One region of the Bradyrhizobium sp. USDA 4461 genome, then DNA from elsewhere that is predicted to be linked to it. Evidence: riboswitches for the same ligand, from Rfam matches in the RefSeq annotation. Region 1 holds a riboswitch; each other region holds the start of a gene.

Region 1 (2,197 bases):
CAGCTTGGCAGCCCTTGGCGTGGATGCCACCGGCCTCGAATCGGAAGGGCTGTTTCACGCCGACCTGATCTTGTCTCGCCCCGAGGCGGATGCGCGCGCCGCGCCTCTGGAAGCCGTTGTCACCGTCGCCAGCGGCAGGGGACGGCCGATCGGCCCCCGTTACGTTCATGTTGAAAGCAAGGAGGGCTTGCAGGTCGCGCTGGAGCCGTGACAGGAGGACCACTGTGCAGCGCGAGCCTCTTCGTCGCTGGATCAAGACGTCGAGCGCGAGGCGATTCTGGTCGGCGGCGCGCCAGAGCCGATATTGTTCGCCCGCGACTAGATAACGACTTTGTCCAGATGCCATTTGTCCCGGCGAGCGGGAGCGCTGCGACTCAGGTCGGAGAGCGCCTTGCCGAATTCCTTCTCCGCTGAAGCGTGGTTTCACACATTCCATCAATGCGACGCGCGAGCCAGGAATTTCTTGGACCTTGCGCAAGCTACGGAAACCGGAATGCGGCCCAACGGCACCTCCAATCACCTGCAGCAGAAGCGACCGCGGCCACAGAGTCGTCCGGGCGCCAGGTTTTTTGCCTTTTGAATCTGGACCCCCAGTTGACGAATCCCTGCGAGTCGTGCCTATTTCTAGCTAGTCACGGTCTTCCGTCCCCCAGATCTTGTAGGTCGGAAGCTAAGAGGGAACCCGGTGCGCCGAAGACGGCTACTCCGGGGCTGCCCCCGCAACTGTAAGCGGCGAGCGATTGTCATCATGGCCACTAGCGCGACATAGCGCCGGGAAGGCCGACAGCCGTAATGACCCGCGAGCCAGGAGACCTGCCGCGACTGAACGAAAGTCCTCGGGCGGGGTGCCCCGTTGGGTCGCTTGCAGCCGGGGACGTTTGACCGGTTTCCTCGCAAGTCGTCCGCGCGGTTCCCCGCCTAACATCGCGGGGTCGCCGATGTCGCCGTCTTACGATTTCGATCAGCATGGTCATCTCATCGAGCCGCAGCCAGAGCCCGGCGTGCCTGAGTTGTGTCTTGTGCCGCCGCCATCGCTGGCTCCGCTGCCGCAGCCCCTTGCGCCATCGCTAAAGCCGACCGATCTCAAGCTTGATCGGACGCGCGACGACCTGTTGACGCCGTTCGGCAAGCTGACGCTGAGCGACCGTTATCTGCTCGCCGGCGAAATGATCCAGGACATGTTCGCGCGAGTGTCTTGCGCCTTCGCGGACGATGTCGCGCATGCCCAACGTCTCTATGATGCGATGTCTCGGCTGTGGTTCATGCCAGCCACGCCGGTGCTCTCCAACGGCGGTGCGACGCGTGGCCTGCCGATTTCCTGCTTCCTTAACTCGGTGTCGGACTCGCTCGAAGGCATCGTGGGCACCTGGAACGAGAACGTATGGCTTGCCTCTAACGGCGGCGGCATCGGCACCTACTGGGGCAATGTTCGCTCGATCGGCGAGCAGGTGAAGGGCGGCGTTACCTCAGGCATCATCCCGTTCATCCACGTCATGGACGGCCTGACGTTGGCGATCAGCCAGGGCTCGTTGCGGCGCGGCTCGGCTGCGGTCTATCTCGATATCCACCATCCCGAGATCGAGGAGTTCCTCGAGATCCGGAAGGCGTCCGGCGACTTCAACCGCAAGAGTCTCAACCTGCATCACGGCATCAACGTCACCGATGAGTTCATGCGTGCCGTGGGCGCCGGCACTGCGTTCGCGCTGCGCAGTCCAAAGACCAGGGACGTTATCCGTGAAATCGACGCCCGTCAGCTGTGGCAACGCATCCTGGAGAACCGGCTGCAGACGGGGGAGCCTTATCTCTTGTTCATCGACACAGTGAACCGCGCGCTTCCCAAGCACCAGCGCGAGCTCGGCCTCAAGGTCTCAACATCGAACTTGTGCAGCGAAATTACTCTGCCGACCGGCATCGATCATCGCGACGAGGAGCGTACCGCGGTGTGCTGCCTGTCGTCGCTCAACCTCGAGACCTGGGACCAGTGGAATGAGGAGCCTGGCTTCATCGAGGACGTCATGCGCTTCCTCGACAACGTGCTGACCCACTTCATCACGGTGGCGCCGGGCGTCATGAAGCGTGCCCGCTACGCCGCCTTGCGTGAGCGTTCCGTCGGCCTTGGCGTCATGGGCTTCCACTCGTTCCTGCAGGCCAGGAGCATTCCGATGGAAAGCGTCGTGGCTAAGTCGTTCAATCTGAA
Region 2 (2,197 bases), 510 kb from region 1:
CACGCAGGCGAAGCGATATGAAATTCGTCGCTCGCGTAGGACACGTTAGCGGGCGCCTATGTGGTCGTCGTCGTAGTCAACATTGGGGAGTTGCACTTCCATGCAGTCGTATCGACCGGACAAGAAGGGAAGTCTCAGGTCGGGCTAGCTTCGGCTTGAGCTGCTCAACATTCTCGAGAGCATCTGCCTGACGGCCGGGTTCATAAATGCCTTTGCTATCCAGCCGAACAGGCCGACCGTAAAGACGGCAGCAGCAAAGACGCCGAGGGCACTCCAAACAGCCATTTTCATTACGGGCTACTCTTTTCGTTGGTGAGTCACTATGCTTGCTTTGCGCAGTATCGCCAAAAGCATCCGCATGGCGCCTACCAGGATTGGTGGTAGATCAACATGCTCGCTCAGTATGCTGCCGATTTTGCGCATATTGTGCCTGTTCACGCTGATCCTTGGTCGTTGGTGGAGAACCGGGGGCGCATCGAAGCGTGCTAGATGAGCGCTTCGAAAGCTGGATCGCGTGAAGAGCGGCCTGTCCCGGCACCGTGACCTTCATCGCGAAGGCCGCATTCGTCTCTTGCACGATCTGACACGCGGTCCGACGCGAACGCGCCTCGGAGATGGTCATCCCGATATCCAGATTGGAGAGTGGCTTCAACGTCGCGATCAAGAGTGGCCGTGTATCGTCAGCAGCATCACTTTGACAGGTTGACTGCGGAGTTGTCTTGCCGATAATCCAAGTCGTCGAGGTTCTCCGGTTCGGCTTGATCCGGAGCTAAGAGGGAAGCCGGTGATGCCGGCGCTGCCCCCGCAACTGTAAGCGGCGAGCCGCTGTCCAACAGAGTCACTGAAGCCCGCGCGGCTTCGGGAAGGCCGGACAGTGGCGATGATCCGCGAGCCAGGAGACCTGCCCCGACAATATGTTCGTCCGCGGGCGGGGTGTCCCGGTGGTACGCCAAGCAGCCGTCGCTCGCGTGACGTCTCCTGCCTGCGTCCGCCATGGCCTTTGCCCCCAACATGGGGTTAACGGTATGTCTCTTCTCTCACTTCCGGTTGCCACGCTCGGAACGCCGCGCATCGGTCCAAGACGCGAGCTCAAACTCGCGCTCGAAAGCTATTGGGCCGGAAGAATCAACGAACAGCAGTTGCTCGAGGACGCAGCCGGCCTGCGTGCGGCAAACTGGGCGCGCCAGAAATCCCTCGGTGTCACCATCATTCCGTCGAACGATTTCTCGCTATACGACCAGGTGCTCGACACCAGTGTCATGGTCGGCGCCATCCCGGACGTCTATGCCTCGAAAGTCGAGCCTGCTTCCCTCAAGACGTATTTCGCCATGGCACGCGGTTCTCAAAGCGACAGCCAGGATGCGAGTTGCGGTCACCGACCTCGCGGCTATGGCGCACCCGCGCAGGAGATGACCAAGTGGTTCGACACCAATTACCACTACATGGTCCCGGAATTTCATCGGGGGCAGACTTTCAGGCTCTCCTCTCGCAAGCCTATCGAGGAGTATGAGGAAGCCAAGGCCCTTGGCTTTCAAACCCGCTCTGTCCTGATCGGCCCGGTCACCTTCTTGAAGCTAGGCAAGAGTGCTGATCCCGCGTTCCAGCCACTGGCACTACTGGATGACCTGGTACCGGTCTATATCGAGGTTCTGCAGGAATTGGCCAGACGCGGGGCGAATTGGGTCCAGTTTGACGAGCCCTGCATGGTCCTCGATCTGGATGAGGGGACAAGAAAATCTTTGCTGCATGCCTATGACCGGCTCGTCAAGGAGGGGCCGGCCATCAAGATCATGGTCGCCAGCTATTTCGGGGGCCTTGGCGAAAATCTTCACACCGCCTTGCGCCTACCTGTTGCCGGCCTGCACGTCGATCTGGTTCGGGCGCCAGAGTTATTGGACCAGATCATTGCTGCCGGGCGAAGTGGTCTCGTTATCTCACTCGGCGTGATCGACGGCCGCAATGTGTGGCGGACGAATTTATCGGCGCTGCGCCAGCGGCTCGATTCCGCCATTGCGAAACTCGGCAGGGATCGCGTACAGATCGCCCCATCCTGTTCGCTGCTTCACGTGCCGGTCGATGTTGAGCTCGAAACGGGGCTTGCTTCCGACGTCAAAAGCTGGCTTGCGTTCTCGGTTCAGAAGATTCGCGAGCTTGCGACGTTGGCACGGGCACTCGCAGGCGATCAGAATGTCGCCGA
Region 3 (2,197 bases), 2.6 Mb from region 1:
TCTCGGGGCGGGCAAGACCACGGTCGTCAACCATCTGCTGGCGCATGCGCAAGGACGGCGCATCGCCGCCGTGGTGAATGATTTCGGCGCGATCAATATCGATGCCGAGTTGATCGCGGGCGCCAGCGACGGCGTGGTCAGCCTGAGCAATGGCTGCATCTGCTGCACGCTGGAGGGCGACCTGCTGCGCACGCTCGCCAGTTTGCTGCGGCGTGATCCGTGTCCCGAGTTCATCGTGATCGAGACCAGCGGAATCGCCGATCCCGCGGACATCGTGCGCAATCTGATGGATCCCGTGATCTGGAAGGAGGCGCCGCTGGAGACCGTGCTGTGCGTGGTCGACGCCACGCAGCCGGTGGCCGCGCTGGACGATGCGCTGCTGCGCGCGCAGCTGCGGGCCGCCGATATGGTGGCGCTGAGCAAGGTCGATCTGGCCGATGCAGCCGCGTGCGCCGCGATTCGCGATGCCGTGCGCGTGGTGCGTCCGGCGGCGGTGATCGTCGATGCCGTGCATGGCGAGGTGCCGACGGAGCTGCTGTTTCCGGCGGATCTCGATCATCTGCCCGCGCCGCGCGAGACCGCGCCGCGACGGCCGGTGTCCGACCGGTTCGAGACGCTGAGCTGGACGTCGGAGCGGCAGGTATCGCTGCCGCGCCTGCAGCAGGCGATCGGCAAACTGGCGCCGAAGCTGGCGCGCGCGAAGGGCTTGTTCGAGACGGTCGAGCAGCCCGGACGGCTGACGGTGTTTCAGCTCGCCGGCGGTCGCGCGACCTTGGCTGCCGGCGGCGTGCCGGCGCCCGGCGTGCCACGCACGCGGATCGTGTTCATCGCCGAGATGGGCGCGCTCTCGCGTGCGGAGATCGATGAGGTGATGCAGGGATGCGTCGCGTGACATGAAAGCATGCGTGCGACAATCGCATCGAATTGACAGCCATGCCGACTGCACCTATCGTTTTCGCCGACGGTTCCCTTCGGGGATCAAAAGGGAATGCGGTGCGAGGGTAACCCCAATGCCGCAGCTGTCCCCGCAACTGTAAACGGCGAGCCTTTCGTCAAATTTGCCACTGGGCTATCCGCCCGGGAAGGCGTCGACAGGCGATGACCCGTGAGCCAGGAGACCTGCCGTCAGTCGTGGTCACACGCGAGCACATCGGGCGGGGGCGTCCTGGTGGGATCGGAGCACTGCCTTTTCGGCAAGGCCCCAGTCCGTGTTCGCGGTGACGTGCCACGTTACCGCGAGCCGTTTTCATGTCTCCGTCCTCTCCCGTTGCGCGCAAATGGCGCCTCGGTCTCGTCTGCTCCCTGTCATCGTTGCTGCTGCCGGCCGAAGGCTCGGCACAGACAGCTCCAACCACCAGCCTCGATCCGATCGAGGTCTCGCCCTCGGCCTCAGCGAAGCCGAAGCCTGCGGCGCGAGGCCAGAACCCGGCGGCGTCGTCGCGGCCGCGCGCGAGACCCGCAGCATCAGCGGCAGCGGGCGGCCCACCGCGTGCTGCAGCGTCGGGCACATCGGGGACGGCACCACCGACGCTCAACGCCACCACGCCAGGCAGCACCGGCAGCCGCCTCAACCTGACGCCATTGCAGACACCGGCCAGCGTCGAGATCGTCACGGCGCAGACCATTGCCGAACGCGGCCAGCACAATGTGCTCGATGCCGTCACCCAGAACGCGGCCGGGTTCATCGCAACGCCGGCGCCCGGCAATGGCGGCCTGTCGTTCAGCACCCGCGGCTTTGCCGGCAGCAACTCGGTGATGACCTTGTATGACGGCACGCGCTTCTATGTCGGCTCCGGCACCTTGACGTTCCCCTACGATACCTGGTCGACGCAGCGCATCGAGGTGCTGCGCGGTCCGGCCTCGGTGCTGTACGGCGAAGGCGCGATCGGCGGCGTCATCAACGTGATCCCGAAGAAGCCGCTCAACACATCGTATAACGAGGCCGAGGTCTCGCTCGACAGCAACATGACGCGGCGGCTCTCGGTCGACAGCACCGGTCCGATCAATCCCAATGTGTCGTACCGGATCAACGCCACCGGCAACATGTCGGCTGGCTGGGTCGATCGCGACAAGACCTCGAATGCGGTGGTCTCCGCCGCCGTCCGAGTGCAGGCGTCGGACAATCTCGCCTTCACGCTGTCCGAGGACTACGGCGACCGCAGCCCGTCGCGCTATTTCGGCACGCCGCTGATCAACG
Region 4 (2,197 bases), 2.0 Mb from region 1:
CGCGAGCAATGCGAACACCGAGCCGAACGCGGCGATAATCGCCACCGCCGGCAGCGCGTAGTACCGCACATCGGCGAGGCCGAGCGCGATCACCAGCACCGCGCCGAATGCCGCCGATTGCGGCGCGCCGAACAGCGACGGCGAAGCCAGCGGATTGCGCAGCAGGCCTTGCAGCGCCGCGCCCGACAGCCCGAGAATGCCGCCGATCGCGAATGCCAGGATGGTGCGCGGCAGCCGGATCTCGCGCACAATGACCTGCGCGACGTCGCTGCCGCCCCCGAACAGCGCCTCGATCACCGCGAGCGGCGACAGCCGCACCGGCCCGATGCCGAGCGAGAGCACGCACAGCAGAACCACGAGCGCGAATAGCGCCGCGGTGGCACTCCACCGCCGCCGCGCCGCGATCTCGGCCGCCAAGGCAAAATCCTGCACGCTCATCTCATCCATGCTCTTACAGCGATCGCCGTGGCAGACAAGCGACACCCGACAAAAACCGTGGCCGGGCGGCCATTGCCCGACTTCCGCCGGATTGACTTTGCTGCCCGGCCGAACCCTAGATGACCATGACGGTTCTTTCATGAGATGAAAAGGGAATGCGGTACGGGGAAACTTCCCCAACGCCGCGGCTGCCCCCGCAACTGTATGCGGTGAATCCTTCGTCACAGGCCACTGGGAATCTCGGTCCTGGGAAGGCGACGAAGGGTAACGACCCGCGAGCCAGGAGACCTGCCGTCAGCCGTGGTCACACGCGAGGATGCCGGTCGGGGAGTACAGGCATGAGCTTCACCTGATGCTGCAAGCACATGGTGAGACTGCTTCGCGGTGACGTGCCACTGACGTTACCGAGGTCTCGCCTATGTTTTCCTTCCCACCCGATCGGCGCCGCGCGCTTCTGCTCGCGTCGACGATCATCTTGCCGACGATCGTCCTTTCAACGGCGCGGGCGCAGCAGGCGCCCGCTCCCGATCAGCTGCCCGCAATCGAAGTCAGCCGATCCGGCGACCAGAACGTTACCCGCGCCAAACCGCCCGCTGACGAGACCCCGGCCCCACGCCGCCCGGCGCCGGGCACCACGCAGAGCAGCAACGCGGGCAGCGGCGCCGGATCGAACTCGGCTGGAGCCGGCTCGGCCACGGGGACCGGCGGCAGCAGCGGCGGCCGCCAGTTTGCCGGGGTCGTCGGCTCCTCCTCGACCGTGATCACCGCCGACGACATCGCGCATTCGCCGTCGCAGTCGCTGCCGGAAATCCTGGCGCAGGTGCCGGGCGTGCAGCTGCAATCGCTCTATGGCGGGCCGAACGGCGCCAAGACCTCGGTTGACCTGCGTGGCTTCGGCGCATTCGCGACCGACAACACCCTGTTCCTGCTCAACGGCCGCCGCCTCAACGACGTCGACAAAGCCGGCTTCGATCTCACCACGATTCCGCTCGATTCGATCGAACGGATCGAGATCGTCAGCGGCAACAGCGGCGCGGTGCTCTATGGCGACAACGCGGTCGGCGGCGTGGTCAACATCATCACCAAGGCCGGCGCCGGTGGTCCACCAGCCACGATGCGCGCCGAGGCCGGAGTTGGCTCGTTCAACACCCGGATGGCCGCGGTCTCCGCGGCTCTCAATTCAGGACCGTGGTCGACCTCGTTCTATGGCAGCGGCATCAAATCCGACGGCTACCGCGTCAACAATGCGCTCGACCAGCGCAACGCCGTCGGCAACGTCAACTACACCACACCGGATCTCACCGCCTTCGTCACCGTCACCGGCAGCGACCAGAAGCTCGGCCTGCCCGGCGGACGGCTGGTCGATCCGTCGATCGGCGTCAACGAGTTGCTGACTGATCGTCGCGGTGCGGCGACGCCGTTCGACTATGCGAACCAGCAGACCGCGAGCGTCACCACCGGCTTCACCAGAACGCTGGTGAACGGCGTCGACCTGATCGTCGACGGCGGCTGGCGGCAGCGCGAGACGCAGAGCGGCTTCTTCGGCACCGTGCCGACCATCAGCTTCGCCTCGACCTACAATGACGCCGCGCTGCAGACCTGGTCTCTGACGCCGCGGCTCAGCGTCAAGAATGTCATGCTGGGCATGCCATCCACGATCCTGACCGGCATCGACTATTACGATTCGACCTTCCGTGAGGCACGCGGCGCCTATCAGGGCGTCGATCCCACCCACGTCTACAACATCGAGCAGCAGAGC

Evidence for each region. A riboswitch is a leader RNA that binds a small molecule or an ion and turns the genes downstream of it on or off. The one in region 1 is predicted to bind cobalamin.
Region 2: it holds a riboswitch for cobalamin, as region 1 does, so the genes downstream of both, metE (5-methyltetrahydropteroyltriglutamate--homocysteine S-methyltransferase) here and ACVINW_RS18125 (ribonucleoside-diphosphate reductase subunit alpha) in region 1, are expected to answer to the same signal.
Region 3: it holds a riboswitch for cobalamin, as region 1 does, so the genes downstream of both, ACVINW_RS06220 (TonB-dependent receptor) here and ACVINW_RS18125 (ribonucleoside-diphosphate reductase subunit alpha) in region 1, are expected to answer to the same signal.
Region 4: it holds a riboswitch for cobalamin, as region 1 does, so the genes downstream of both, ACVINW_RS08950 (TonB-dependent receptor) here and ACVINW_RS18125 (ribonucleoside-diphosphate reductase subunit alpha) in region 1, are expected to answer to the same signal.

What each region holds. Positions count from the first base shown of each region.
Region 1 covers NZ_JBSRXM010000001.1:3,867,787-3,869,983, forward strand. Annotated here, with positions in the region: gene ACVINW_RS18120 (class I SAM-dependent methyltransferase) at 1-211, shown strand, start outside; cobalamin riboswitch at 619-835, shown strand; gene ACVINW_RS18125 (ribonucleoside-diphosphate reductase subunit alpha) at 939-2,197, shown strand, end outside.
Region 2 covers NZ_JBSRXM010000001.1:4,380,784-4,382,980, forward strand. Annotated here, with positions in the region: cobalamin riboswitch at 725-923, shown strand; gene metE (5-methyltetrahydropteroyltriglutamate--homocysteine S-methyltransferase) at 1,026-2,197, shown strand, end outside.
Region 3 covers NZ_JBSRXM010000001.1:1,315,048-1,317,244, reverse strand. Annotated here, with positions in the region: gene ACVINW_RS06225 (CobW family GTP-binding protein) at 1-892, shown strand, start outside; cobalamin riboswitch at 946-1,141, shown strand; gene ACVINW_RS06220 (TonB-dependent receptor) at 1,249-2,197, shown strand, end outside.
Region 4 covers NZ_JBSRXM010000001.1:1,891,578-1,893,774, forward strand. Annotated here, with positions in the region: gene ACVINW_RS08945 (FecCD family ABC transporter permease) at 1-438, opposite strand, end outside; cobalamin riboswitch at 551-748, shown strand; gene ACVINW_RS08950 (TonB-dependent receptor) at 857-2,197, shown strand, end outside.